DNA from 3 places in the Vibrio sp. 970 genome. Region 3 is predicted to be linked to each of the others. Evidence: riboswitches for the same ligand, from Rfam matches in the RefSeq annotation. Region 3 holds a riboswitch; each other region holds the start of a gene.
What was found. A riboswitch is a leader RNA that binds a small molecule or an ion and turns the genes downstream of it on or off. The one in region 3 is predicted to bind thiamine pyrophosphate.

Region 1: it holds a riboswitch for thiamine pyrophosphate, as region 3 does, so the genes downstream of both, thiD (bifunctional hydroxymethylpyrimidine kinase/phosphomethylpyrimidine kinase) here and thiB (thiamine ABC transporter substrate binding subunit) in region 3, are expected to answer to the same signal.
Region 2: it holds a riboswitch for thiamine pyrophosphate, as region 3 does, so the genes downstream of both, thiC (phosphomethylpyrimidine synthase ThiC) here and thiB (thiamine ABC transporter substrate binding subunit) in region 3, are expected to answer to the same signal.

The regions. Positions count from the first base shown of each region.
Region 1 covers NZ_JAWOTW010000002.1:3,801-8,673, reverse strand. Annotated here, with positions in the region: gene tenA (thiaminase II) at 1-47, opposite strand, end outside; gene R7Q11_RS02575 (ABC transporter substrate-binding protein) at 102-1,052, opposite strand; gene R7Q11_RS02570 (ABC transporter permease) at 1,100-1,900, opposite strand; gene R7Q11_RS02565 (ABC transporter ATP-binding protein) at 1,893-2,648, opposite strand; gene thiD (bifunctional hydroxymethylpyrimidine kinase/phosphomethylpyrimidine kinase) at 2,638-3,495, opposite strand; TPP riboswitch at 3,593-3,700, opposite strand; gene R7Q11_RS02555 (TldD/PmbA family protein) at 4,057-4,873, shown strand, end outside.
Region 2 covers NZ_JAWOTW010000027.1:32,630-37,502, reverse strand. Annotated here, with positions in the region: gene R7Q11_RS23520 (multicopper oxidase family protein) at 1-870, shown strand, start outside; gene crcB (fluoride efflux transporter CrcB) at 994-1,377, shown strand; TPP riboswitch at 1,438-1,536, shown strand; gene thiC (phosphomethylpyrimidine synthase ThiC) at 1,700-3,640, shown strand; gene R7Q11_RS23505 (thiamine phosphate synthase) at 3,640-4,873, shown strand, end outside.
Region 3 covers NZ_JAWOTW010000005.1:106,090-110,962, forward strand. Annotated here, with positions in the region: gene R7Q11_RS09255 (LysR family transcriptional regulator) at 1-368, shown strand, start outside; gene thiQ (thiamine ABC transporter ATP-binding protein) at 387-1,091, opposite strand; gene thiP (thiamine/thiamine pyrophosphate ABC transporter permease ThiP) at 1,091-2,677, opposite strand; gene thiB (thiamine ABC transporter substrate binding subunit) at 2,719-3,711, opposite strand; TPP riboswitch at 3,784-3,920, opposite strand; gene R7Q11_RS09275 (flavin prenyltransferase UbiX) at 3,958-4,596, opposite strand; gene mpl (UDP-N-acetylmuramate:L-alanyl-gamma-D-glutamyl-meso-diaminopimelate ligase) at 4,602-4,873, opposite strand, start outside.

The DNA.
Region 1 (4,873 bases), on a different contig from region 3:
TCTTGCCAATCTTGGCGGCAAGCGTCGATCAAATCTTGGTATTTCATTATGGGTATCTCGTTATCAAAAGACCCTAGGCTTAGAGCCCAAAGTCAGTAGAATTAGTCAAAGTTCGGTACGTAATCTTTCGCTTTTGGCAGTGTTTCGATGATTTTTTGTGAATACATGAATTGCGCATAATCATCGTAGCGTTTCAGATCTACTGCGGATGGACGAAGAGCAAAACGAGTTAGCGTGTCGTTCCAAGCGCGTTGGTTAAGCTCGTTGTTGAGCGTGTCTGGTGAATAAGCAACAAACTCTTTCCAAGATTCTTTTGGATGGTTAACGATGTAAGTGGTTGCTTGCTCTAGCGCTTTGTTGAATGCCTTGATGGCTTCTTTGTCGTAGGTTTTTGCATTGGCTACGAAGACTAACTCGTCATACGCTGGCACGCCGTGTTCTTCAGGGAAGAAGGCCTTAGCTTTATAACCTTCTAGTGCCAGTTGGTTGGTTTCGAAGTTACGTAGACCGCCCCAAATCGCATCCACCTTGCCAGACGCAAGAGACGAAGACAGCGCCCAACCTACGTTGATGATTTGTACGTCAGAAAACTTCACGTTTTCTTGCGCTAGCATGGTGCCGATTGTCGCTTCTTCGTTGCCTGCGATCGCAATACCGATCTTCTTGCCTTTCAAGTCGCCAAGGTTTTCATTCTTACCGTTATCCAGCACCATCAACGTGTTGAGTGGCGTAGCAATCAAAGTCGCAGAGCGGATTAGTGGCAAACCCGCCGCGACATCGATAGTTAGGCTTGGTTGGTAAGAAATCGCCATGTCGACTTTACCCGCCGCGACCAACTTAGGTGGCGTGCTTGGATCTGCCGGCTCTTGAATGTTGACCTTCAAACCTTGTTCTTTGAAGTAACCACGCTCTTTGGCAATAACGATAGGACCATGGTTTGGATTGACGAACCAATCCAACATCAGTGTCATCTCTTTTTCAGCTGCAAGCACGTTGGTTGATACCACTGAAGCGAGTAGAGCAGCAGCGCCCATAAGTTTGTTTTTATTCACGGGGTTCTTCCTTTTCTTTCCCAATTTTCTTTGGTTATTTTCTGTAATTACTTGCTTTCCCAAGGGATGGCTTTTTTCAATAATTTATCGGTGATGAAGTAGAGTGAGATAGACAGCACGGCGAGGATAAACAGCGCCGCAAACATCTCATCAATGATCATGCGAGCGTTAGCTTGGAGCATCAGATAACCCAAGCCTTCACTTGAACCTACCCACTCACCGACCACTGCTCCAATTGGCGCAATAACGACGGCAACACGAATACCTGAAGCTAAAGTTGGTAGTGCGGCTGGCAATTGAATATGACGAAGTAACTGCCATTTAGACGCGCCCATGGTCTTGGCAAGATCGAGGTAACCTGTTGGTGTATTGCGTAAGCCGTCATAGCAACATGTCGTGACGGGGAAAAAGATGATGATCGCCGCCATGACGACTTTCGATGCAATGCCGTAACCCAGCCAAAGCATGAGTACTGGCGCGATGGCGAACACAGGGATCGCTTGGCTAGCAATCAGAATGGGCAGTAACCAACGCTTCAGCGGTTCGAACATCAGCATTTGCAATGCGAACAGCAAACCCATTGATAATCCAAGCGCCAAACCAAGTAAAATCTCTTGCGCGGTAACCCAAGTATGTTTGAGCAAGACATCGTAACGAGTGACCAATCTATCCAGCACTTCAATTGGTGAAGGTAAGATGAAGCTTGGCATATCGAATATCACCACGACCAACTGCCACAATCCCAAGATCACCGCTGTGCTGATAACTAAGCGCAGAGCCGGATGGGTCACGCGTTCTTTTTTACTAATACGTGCCGAAACGGAGTTGTACTGAGTCATATCACTCATAGTCTTTCTCCAATTGATCCAAAATCGCTTGTTGAAGCGCGGCGCACTCTCCATCGAGAACTCGGGGCGGCTTGGAGTCTGGAACGACCAAGTGCTGAGCTTGCGCAGGTGTGCCTTGCAACACATAGAGTTGGTGAGCTAATCGCACCGCTTCTTGTGGGTCGTGGGTAATCAGAACAACCGTCTTATCTTTCAGCAATTCGGCAGACAAGGTTTGCAACTTATGACGAGTAACCGCGTCCAGTGCAGAGAAAGGCTCATCCATCAGAACTAGAGGCTTGTCTTGCATCAGAGTGCGAGCAAGGGCAACACGTTGTCTCATGCCGCCAGAGAGCTGAGCTGGCTTAGCATCCGCGTAATCGGCGAGTCCCACTTGGCTTAGTAAAGTCAGTGCACGTTGTCTATTTTGCTCTGGTGCTTGCACTTGAGAAAATCGAGAACTGAGGCAGACGTTGTCTAACACATTCAACCACGGTAGCAATAAATCCTGCTGAGCCATGTAAGCGATACGGTCATGCAGTTCAGCGCCATCCGTTGTGATGAGTTCGCCATGCCAGTCAACTTGGTCATCCAGTAGGCCAGCTAAGTAACGCAATATTGTGGTTTTCCCGCAGCCACTGCGACCAAGTAACACTGTCCATTGATTAGCAGGAATAGTCATACTCAACCCTGCTAGCGTTGGTGTTTGGCTGTCTTTGTATCGCAGACTAGCATCGGAAAGCTGAATGCCAATCGCGTTAGCGAACATAAGTATGACCCGCAAAAAAGTGGTTCACAGGGCCATGGCCTTTACCTACATCCAATTCATCAGCGTGTGCGATAGCTTGGCTGATGTACTGCTTACCCAGGTGCACCGCTTTGTGTAGGTTGTTGCCTTGGCCAAGATAAGACGCAATGGCGGAAGAAAGTGTACAGCCTGTGCCATGAGTGTTTTTGGTTGGAAATCGCTTGGCGCTAATTAACTCGGCACTGTCTTGCATGATAAGCAGATCGTTGCTGTTTTCATTTTCTTCAAGGTGACCGCCTTTGAGCAGAATAGCTTTGGCGCCAAGCGCACGAAGGTCGGTAATCATATCGTTCATTTCAGATTCTGATTGAGGCATTGGCTTACCCGTCAATGCTGCGCCTTCGGGTAGGTTAGGGGTAATGATGTCTGCGAGCGGAATCAATTCTTCTTTTAAAGTGCTGATTGCCGACTGTTCCAGTAATAGATCGCCGCTGGTGGCCACCATCACAGGGTCAATCACGAGGTGTTTTGGCTGGTATTGTTTAATTTTGTCTGCAACGACTTTGATGATGTTGGAATCTGCCAGCATGCCCACTTTGACTGCAACGATGTTGAGGTCGGTAAATACTGCATCAAGTTGGCTCTCTACATGGTCGAGAGGAATGGGGAAAATCGCAGAAACGCCTTGGGTATTTTGCGAAGTAATCGCCGTGATTACCGAGCAAGCAAAACTGCCGGTTGCGGACATCGCTTTGATGTCGGCTTGAATACCTGCACCGCCACCACTGTCTGAGCCCGCGATGGTCAATACGATAGGGGTAGGCAAGGCTGGCGTGTGATGTGAATGAGGTTGTGATTGCTGCGTCATGGTCGCTCCTACTACAAGACGTATAGGAACTGACTTTGACCGTTGCAGATAGATCGATTTTTCGATCGCTATCGCTTACCTAAGAGGGGCGACGAAAGGCAAAGTGTGCATAGTTCCCTACGTCAGTGCTAACTGAATCAGGTTCAACGGGTCTCGAATTTCGATCTCAGCCAACACTTGTCGTGTGGCCCCCCGACTATTTCGTCAAGATAATAGCAGTTCACTCAGTTACGGTGCACGTGTTTTTTCCGGCCAAGAGGGGGCAATCGATTAAATATGAGACTTGAGAGCAGTAACGAGAGAACAGAAATTAGTGTAAATAACGTGCCGCATTGAAACTGGCAGTTCAAGACACTATCTATTAGTGAGATGTCGACATAATACGTAACGAATCGTTGTTTGATTTAGCAAGGATTAGCATAAAACAAGGTTAAAAAAGTGTTAATATTTAACGCGTTGCCAATATGCTTTTGAGTCATCCAATTTAGGTTACGACTGTTATAAACAGAGTCTAACTCAAAGGTGGGGAAGGCTAGGACGATCAACGAGCAAGGAGATTTCATGCTTAATTCTGTAACAGCGAAAGCGGTGATCGATCATGCCCTCTTTTTAGGGGCTGATTTCGCTGAGCTATTCGTTGAACACCATCAAACCAACACTGTCCAGATCGCATCTGGTGAGGTGGACAAGGTTAACTCGGGTATCGATTTTGGTATCGGTATTCGTCTCTTCTTCGGTCATAAAGTGCTTTACGGTTACACCAACAGCACCGATGAAGCTGAACTTAAACGCGTAACCTCACTGCTTGCTGCAAAAGATAAGCGTGAGCAAATCGCGTCAGCAGGTTCTCTCAATCTGAACCGCTACCCAATTCAACATGGTTGTAGTTTGCCACTTGGCAAAGACGCTAACCTAGATTCTAAAATCGCGTTCTTATTGCAAGTTGACCAAGCCGCTCGCGCAGAGAGTGAACATATCAGCCAGTTCATCGGCAGCGTGCTTCAGCGCGAACAACAAGTGTCTATCTTCAACTCAGAAGGTCTACACGTTGACGATACTCGCCACTACATCCGAGTTGCTGGTAATACTGTCGCTCAAAAAGGTAATGAGCAGTCTTCTGGTATGGAAGGTCCTGGCGCTCTTGCTGGTTGGGAGTTCAGTGAACAGCTTGATGCGAAAGAGCTAGGTCAAACTATCGCGCAACAAGCGTTAGTAAAACTTGGTGCGGATGCTTGTCCATCGGGTGAAATGCCAGTAGTGATTGGTAACGGCTTTGGTGGAGTAATCTTCCATGAGGCGTGTGGCCACTTGCTAGAAACTACTTCAGTTGCGAAGAAAGCATCAGTCTTCCACGACAAGATGGGCGAAATGGTTGCTC
Region 2 (4,873 bases), on a different contig from region 3:
TGGCATTTAGACAAACTAGGTCAGTGGAAGAACCTTATGGTGCCGCGCTTGAGCGCTCGTATGGGGACTCCCGGAGAGTGGAGTAGCGTCAATGGTGTGCATGAACCTGTTTATACGCTGAAGCAGAATGCCACTACGCGATTAAGAATTGCTAATGTCGATAATACCATTACTTACCCGATCGCTATTGAAGGTGCAGAGGCTTGGGTTATTGCTATTGATGGTAATCCTGTTAAAGCGCCTTATAAGCTCACTCAGCACAAAATTGGTCCGGGAATGAGGTTAGATATCGGATTGATTGCTCCGAAGGCTGGAACACGTGTTTATGTGCGTCAAATGAAAGGACGCTTCCCATTCCCTTTGTGCGAGTTTGACGTTGTTGAGTCTGACTTGCCGAGCAACCAGAAACTGCCTTTATTACCTCTCAACCCTGTGCCAGCTCTCGATTTGAAAAATGCAGAGCAAATCGATTATGTGTTTGAGTGGGAGGGGGCGATCACTCCTGCTGATAAATCGGGCAAAGCGATACCTAAGTTCTGGCTGATGAACAAACGGGCTTGGGAGGGAATGAGCAAAGATAATATTCCAGCGCCGCTTTCAACATTGGAGATGGGAAAAACCTATATCTTCAACCTAAAGAACGTCACCCAATATCATCATCCTATTCATCTTCATGGACACACATTTACGGTTCTTGAGTTAGATGGCAAAAAACTCGACGAACCGTTTCATACCGATACGGTCTTGCTTGGAAATAACGGCAGTGCGAAAGCGGCATTTGTTGCAGATAACCCTGGACGTTGGATGTACCATTGCCATGTGATCGAACACATGAAGACGGGTTTGATGGGTTACATCGAAGTAAAGTGACTCCTGTAACTTTTAAAATCTTGATAAGTTTTAAGCGCTATACTTTGCTGAATTCTAAGATTGTATAATCACTATTGCCGTAAATTTGATTACAATGTCGCCATTAACTTTTCTGGGGGAATTATGGGACAACTATCCGTTTTGGGTTTTATTGCATTGGGTGGTGCATTTGGTGCATGTTCTCGTTACTTAATTTCTGAACTTTGTGTCATTTTATTGGGGCGTGGTTTTCCATATGGTACGTTAACCGTTAACGTTGTTGGCTCATTTATGATGGGCTTATTGATAGCAGCTTTCGATAATGAACTTTTGGCAACGGAACCTTGGCGACAAGTGATTGGCTTGGGTTTTTTAGGGGCACTAACGACGTTTTCCACCTTCTCGATGGATAATGTGTTGCTCATGCAGCAGGGCGCTTTCTTTAAGATGGGGTTGAACGTATTGTTGAATGTCGTGTTAAGTATTTCAGCGGCGTGGATTGGCTTTCAATTATTGATGCGCAGCTAGCAAAGTAGTTAAAAATTGAACAGGTCGGCTTGGTTTCACCAAGCCGTTTTTATATACTGACATCACTTGTCGGAGTGCCATAAGGCTGAGACCGTTAATTCGGGATCCGTTGAACCTGATCAGATTAGAATCTGCGAAGGGAACAAGAGAAGATATTCACACCGGAGTTCTTTCTGGTTGACCTATCAAAAGTCGAATGTTGTTACAGGCAAATATCGTAAGCTTTAACTAGCCTTAATTTGACTCCTCTTGTCGCATCTATCCGTCAAGCATTTTTATCCAATTACTTTTTATCTAGTATAACAAAGCAAGGAAAAATGCTATGTCGAGTCGCAAACAAGCGAGACTGGAAGCAAAACAGTTCATTGATACACTCTCGGTACAACCGTACCCCAATTCAAGCAAAGTCTACGTAGAAGGCTCACGTCCAGATATTCGTGTGCCAATGCGTGAAATATCACTCGCTGATAGCCTTATTGGAGGCACAAAAGAAGCGCCTATATTCGAACCTAATGAGCCAGTACGCGTTTACGATACGTCGGGTGTATACACAGATCCAGAGCACACCATAGACCTCTATAACGGCTTACCTAAGCTGAGAGAAGGGTGGATTGAAGAGCGCGCCGATACTGAGCTACTTGATGAAGTAAGCTCGGTGTACACCAAAGAACGCTTAGAAGACGAAACACTAGACGATCTTCGTTACGGTAATCTACCACGTATTAGACGTGCCAAAGATGGCCATTGTGTGACTCAATTGCACTATGCTCGCAAAGGTATTATTACCCCAGAAATGGAATATATCGCGCTGCGTGAAAACATGGGGCGTGCCAAGTATCGCGATGAAGTGCTGAATCAACAGCATCCGGGTCAAAGCTTCGGAGCGAACCTACCAAAAGATATTACCGCCGAATTCGTGCGCAAAGAAGTCGCCGAAGGTCGCGCTATTATCCCTTCCAATATTAACCACCCAGAATCCGAACCAATGATCATTGGACGTAACTTTTTGGTCAAAGTGAACGCCAACATCGGTAACTCATCGGTCACTTCTTCGATTGAGGAAGAAGTAGAGAAGCTCGTTTGGGCGACACGTTGGGGTGGCGATACCGTTATGGATCTCTCTACTGGACGTAACATCCACGAAACTCGCGAGTGGATTCTACGTAACAGTCCGGTTCCGATCGGTACCGTACCAATGTATCAAGCGCTTGAGAAAGTGAATGGTGTTGCGGAAAACCTTAACTGGGAAGTGATGCGCGATACCCTGATTGAGCAAGCAGAGCAGGGCGTTGACTACTTTACTATCCATGCCGGTTTACTACTTCGTTATGTGCCAATGACTGCAAAACGCGTTACTGGTATCGTCTCTCGTGGTGGTTCTATCATCGCGAAATGGTGTTTAGCGCACCACCAAGAAAGCTTCTTATACACCCATTTCCGAGAGATCTGTGAAATCTGTGCTAAGTACGATGTCGCACTATCTCTTGGTGATGGTCTGCGTCCTGGCTCGGTTGCTGATGCTAACGATGAAGCGCAATTTGCAGAGCTTCGTACTCTTGGCGAATTGACCAAGGTTGCGTGGGAATACGACGTACAGGTGATTATTGAAGGCCCTGGTCATGTTCCAATGCATATGATCAAAGAGAACATGGAAGAGCAGTTAGAGCACTGTCATGAGGCTCCTTTCTATACCCTTGGTCCGCTGACGACAGACGTCGCTCCTGGTTACGACCATATTACTTCAGGCATCGGCGCTGCCATGATTGGTTGGTATGGCTGTGCAATGCTTTGCTACGTAACTCCTAAAGAGCATCTTGGCTTACCAAACAAAGAAGACGTGAAAGTAGGCATGATCACTTACAAGCTTGCTGCGCACGCCGCTGATTTAGCGAAAGGGCACCCTGGCGCTCAAGTTCGTGATAATGCGCTTTCTAAAGCTCGCTTCGAGTTCCGTTGGGAAGATCAATTTAACTTGTCGCTCGACCCAGATACTGCTCGTGCTTTCCATGATGAAACCTTGCCTCAAGAGTCCGGCAAAGTTGCTCACTTCTGTTCGATGTGTGGACCAAAGTTCTGCTCGATGAAGATCTCGCAAGAGGTACGAGAGTATGCGAAAGACACTGAGCAAGTTGCTGCGGACCAAGCTATATCGATCAAAATGCTGGATGATCCTCTTGAGGGGATGCGTCAGAAATCGCAAGAATTTAGAGAGTCAGGTTCTGAACTATACCACCCAGCAGCACATGCCGAGGTAAGTGACTAATGAGCAAAATCCTTATTCCGTCATCATTGATTGAACTGACTGGTTTAGTTCAGCAATGTTTGTTGTTGGCGAAAGAACAGGGTTTTAGCATCGAAGACATTGAGTTGGGTGTGAGCCCAACTCAATCTATTCAGCTTGTTCGCGACCAACAGACCACACGTATAACGACAGATCTTATTGATGGTTATGACTCTGAGCATGAGAGTTCATTTGTGTTCCATTACCGCTCTGCTTTATCGGTAGAAGCGTGTGCTAAGCAACCGTCGAAAGCGATTTATATTGGCATTGCTGATACGCAGGTATCCGATGAAAAGGAGAAAGTGCTTCAGCTTGATATCTGGCGTCACCCAATTAACAACGAAGTGAGAGCGCTTTCCGTTAAGTCCAAATTCAACGCAATGTTCGATCCCGAACATCACCTTGCTTGGATAGTAACGCTGACAGTACTCGATTTTCCTATCGAAGATGCATTAACACTTGCTCGAGGAATGCTAACTCAACAAGCGAATGTTTCACGTGAAACACTGTCGAATGACAACCTTGGTGAGGGAAGATCTACTCAGTGGGCTGACCAATTTGATGATTTCCCCACACCTGTACTAGAGGATAACCGGCTAGGTATTCAAGTTGGTTGGTCTGCACAAGGTGAGAGCGTTAGCTTTCCAACTCTAACTAAGCAAAGTCTAGGGCTCTATCCAGTCGTTGATGATGTTGCTTGGATTGAGCGTCTACTGCCACTAGGCATCAACACCATTCAACTGCGAATCAAGAACCCACAACAAGCCGATTTAGAACAACAGATCATTCGAGCAATTGAGCTAGGTCGTCAGTATCAAGCACAAGTGTTCATCAATGACTATTGGCAGTTGGCAATCAAGCATGGCGCTTATGGCGTTCACCTAGGACAAGAAGACATAGAAGAATCGAATTTGGCTCAGCTAACTAAAGCCGGCATTCGTCTTGGTCTTTCTACTCATGGTTATTATGAACTACTGCGCATCGTACAAATTCATCCTAGCTACATCGCACTAGGGCATATTTTCCCAACCACCACAAAACAGATGCCATCGAAACCACAAGGTTTGGTGCGCTTGGCTCTGTATCAAAAGCTGATTGATAACATTCCTTACGGAAACACAGAGTCGGTTTTCCGTCCCGCAAAAGACAAAGCAGGTAGTGACTATGTGCTTGGCTTTCCGACGGTCGCGATTGGTGGTATTGACCAATCTAATG
Region 3 (4,873 bases):
ACAACTGTTTGAGGTATCAATATGTTTCAGAAATAGGGCCTTGGACGCTGATCTCACACGATAATACCGTCAATGTTTCAATAACCAGTAACTTCTCAAGTACAACTGTAGAAGCAATATTGAAAGGCGCACTTAAAGGACTAGGCATCGCTAACTTACCTGTGCAGAACATGACGCAAGAGCTAGAAAGTGGCACCTTAGTCAGAGTGTTACCGCAATGGCACACGGTATCAATGCCTATTTATTTAGTCTATCGTCCTGGAGCAAACCGCCCGCGGCGTGTACAAGCAATGATTGACCATATCATGAGCTTAAGATCTCAATTTGAATTTGGACCTCGGCATGGTTTGTGTTGCGGAGAAGCATAACCTAGCAACTATCAGGCACTAGCATGCTGCTCGGATAAATGCCGCAAGCTTCTCACTAGCATGCTGTTCACTCAATGCAGACATATCACCCGCGGCTTCCACTTTACCATCTGCCACAAACACAAAGTGGCTGGCAATCGCTTTGGCATCGCTTAAATGGTGCGTGACCATCAATACGGTTATTCCCCGCTCTGCTGCGAGTTTTTTTACCAAGCTCAGCATCTCTTCACGCAACACCGGATCAAGCGCCGAGAACGGCTCATCCAATAGCCACATGGGATGAGGCTGAACAAAACAACGCGCTAAGGCAACACGTTGACGCTGGCCACCAGAAAGATGCTCTGGCAAACGGTCGAGGTACTCTGCAACACCAACTTGCTGCGCGGCTTGTTCAATCTGACGATTTTGGTCCACCGTAAGCTTTAGCCCTGGGTGTAAGCCCAAACCGATGTTGTCACGCACCGATAAGTGAGCAAACAAATTGTGCTCTTGGAACAACATAGAGAACGGACGCAGATAAGGCTCTTTACGCACAATGGACTCACCATCAACACAAATATCACCACGGTCAGGATGGATGAATCCTGCCACCAACGCCAGCAAGGTTGACTTCCCTGCCCCACTTGGTCCCATCAGCGACACAATCTGTCCTTGCTCAATCGTTAAGTCAAAACGAAACAGTTCACGTTGGTAGGTGTACTGCACATCATCCAACACTAACATTACGCTCTCTCCTTCGTTTTCAATACTTTCTCAATCAAGGCAAAACAGCCCACACTCAACAACAATAAGGTCACCGATACCACCGCAGCCGCGTCCATCTGATAGCTGCCAAGCAGCTGGAATAAATACAGAGGTAAAGTGCGGAACTCTTGTCCGCCAAACAACGCAATAGCACTTAAATCGCCAATCGCAAACATAAAGCTGATCGCAAACGCATGTGCAAACGGCTTGCGTAGCGCCTGCCACTCCACCACTTTAAACCGTTGCCAGCCACGCATGCCTAAGCTGGCACATACATACTGATACTGTTGTTCAATGTGCAGCATTGGCTGCGCTAGCGTTTTGATCACGTAAGGCAAAGCCATCAAACCGTTCACCAAAATCACGACAAAAAATGCCAAGCTAAAAACATCGGTAAATGCGCGCAGTAGTAAGAATAAACCGGTGCTAATCACCAGACCTGGAGTCACCAAAATAACGGTGCCGATTAACTCAATCTGATCGGCTCGCGTGTTTTTGTACTGCAACCGCCAACGGCGACTGGTCAATAGTATGGACACCCCTGCAGCGACCGCAAGCGCGCTAGCGACACAGGCGACTTTGAGGGAGTTCAATAGCGCAGACCAAAAACGCTCATCGGTTAATACTGTCCAAACTTGTTGGTTGATGCCACTCAGTAACACCATCAATAACGGCGGTATTACCAGTAAAAAGGCACCTATGATCCAAAAGCTATCCCAAGCTTTTGACCACCCATGATCCTTCGTTAAATATTGCTGTACCGATGTGCTTCCAGCACTGATAGAAACAGGCCTTGTTAACTTCTGCACTCCAATAGCAAGCAGTCCACATAACAGCATCTGCCACAGCGCCAATAACGCCCCAGCTTGTAAATCAAAATCAAACTTAATCGCTTGGTAAATGGCCAATTCAATGGTGGTGGATTTTGGCCCGCCCCCCAACGCCATTACAGTGGCAAAACTGGTAAAGCACAACATAAACACCAACCCACAAACGTGGGGAAGCTGCTGCCTTAAACGCGGCCATTCTACCCAGCGAAACTTATCCCAATGGCTCATCCCAAGATGCGCGCAAAGCTTATGCTGCTCGGCAGGAATAGACTCCAAGGCTTGCAGAAGCAATCGTGCCGCGTAAGGTAAATTAAAGAACACATGGGCGAGTAAAATGCCGTTCAAACCGTAAATAGAGAATGGCAGTTTAGTGTCGAAACTTTGCAACCACTGCGCCAACAAACCACTGTTGCCATAAATCGCTAACAGCCCAAAAACACCAACCAAAACCGGCAAAACCAGTGTCGATGCAAACAGCTTAAGCAGTAATGATTTACCAATAAATTGGCGACGCGAAAGTGCGTGCGCTACTGGAATGGCAAAGCCAACACTGAGCAATGTGGAAAGAAACGCTTGGTAGAAACTGAACTTGGTGACATGTTGATAGTACGGGTCGCCCCATACCACAGACACATCAAGTGAAGGGGCTTGAACAATCAAAGCACCTAGGGCAGAAATAACAAAGGTCGCGATGATCATCGCGACCCCTAAACCTATTTTTGGAACAGAATTCAAAGGTAAAACCTATCTCATTCAGATGAGGATGGAAACGTCAGCTAAAACGTCAATGCGCTTTGCCATTCGCGAATCCAAGACTTACGCATTTTTGCCACTTCATCAGCACTAAAGTTCAACGACTTGCTTGGAACACTCAAAGTTTCAAAACCTTTAGGTAACTCAACGTCAGTGACTGGGTACATCCAGTTACCCGTTGGCATCGCCGATTGGAACTCATCACTTAAAATGAAACTCATAAATTGATCAGCAAGTTCTGAATTTTTTGCCCCTTTCACTTTGGCGGCTACTTCAACTTGCATGTAGTGGCCTTCAGCAAAATTCGCCGTAGCAAACTTCGAATCGTTTTCCGCAATTAAGTGGTACGCAGGTGAAGTGGTGTAAGAAAGCACTAAATCGGACTCACCATTGAGGAACATAGAATACGCCTCAGACCAACCTTTCGTGACCGTTACGGTTTTGCTCGCTAGCTTCTGCCACGCTTGCGTCACATCGTCGCCATAAATAGATTTCATCCATAGCATTAAGCCTTGGCCCGGCGTTGAAGTCCGCGGATCTTGGTAAATCACTTTCAGATCGTTGCGCGTTTCCACCAGCTCTTTCATGCTTTTCGGCGGATTAGCCAGTTTCTCTTTGTTGTACACAAACGCGAAGTAGCCGTAATCGTACGGTACAAACGTAGTGTCACTCCAACCGTTTGGTAACACTGTGTTAGCCGTATCCACATTGTGCTCGGCAAGCAGATCGGTTTTCTTCGCTTCTGCCATCAGATTGTTATCCAAACCTAATACGATGTCCGCTTTGCTATTACCGCCTTCAAGACGAAGACGATTCAGAATCGACACACCATCGTCCAACGCTACGAAGTTAACGTCACAGCCACATTTTGCTTCAAAAGCTTGCTCGATTTTAGGACCTGGCCCCCAATCTGCGGCAAAAGAGTCGTAGGTATAGATGGTTAATGTGTTTTCAGCGGCAAACGCTGAAGTAGAGGTGATTGCAGCTAGGGCAATCAGATTTAGAGTAGGTTTCACTGCTCGCTCTCCATGAGTATTTCAGAGAAATAAGTTGAGCGGCACAGGGTTTGAGGCGGCTATTAAGGACTTCCAATATCCAGACTCAATTCCTACGCCAGCATTATCTGGTTCAGGTAATACGGGTCCCTAGTTAAACACTTAGGTCTCAGCGCCCCAATGCATTGATTGACTCAATGCTAAATGGGTTTGCTCCCCGATGAGTTGGATGGATTGTAAAGGTATTTGAGTGGTTACACAATCAGCTCACGAGCGCTGGTCATAACCCCAACGAGGCACCAAACCTTGCTCAATACCTAAGTGGTCAAGAATTCTCGCCACCATAAAATCCACTAAGTCTTCAATACTCTTTGGCTGATGATAGAAGCCTGGAGCTGCTGGCATGATGGTGACGCCCATTTGCGACAGTTTGTGCATGTTCTCCAGATGTAGCGTTGAAAATGGTGTTTCGCGAACCACGAGCAACAACTGCCCGCGCTCTTTCATTACTACATCAGCGGCCCGTTCGATCAAGTTGTCCGACATACCGTGTGCTATGGCTGCAACGCTTCCCGCAGAGCATGGGCAAACCACCATTTGCTTGGGTGCAGCAGAACCAGAGGCAACCGGCGAGAACCAATCGTCTTTACCGCAAACGGTGATGTTATTTCGATTGCAGTTCAGGTGCTCTACCAATGCTTGCTGCGCTGCTTCTGGACCACTTGGCAGCTTAAGATTATGCTCGGTTGCCATCACAACACGAGCTGCCGAAGAAATCAGAACGTAGACATGATAATCCGCCGCAACCAAGCATTCTAAAAGACGAAGGCCGTAGGGAGCACCAGATGCGCCCGTTAATGCCAACGTGATGGCTTTTTTATGAGAGGGTTGTGTTTTGTTTTGCATATCAATCAGGCTTTTTGTTTTAACTGCTCAAGAAGTTTTCCGTGAATACCACCAAAGCCACCGTTACTCATTACCAGAATTTGGTCTCCAGGCTGAGCACGTTCGACAATTTTAGCCACAAAGTTATCTATATCGGCATCGACAAACGCTGGCTGCTTGCATTGATCAGCAATGTCTTGCACAGACCACTCGATATTATCTGGCTGGAACAAGAAGACTTCATCTGCACTGTGTAGTGACTCTGCAAGTGTATTTTTGTGTACACCACGCTTCATGG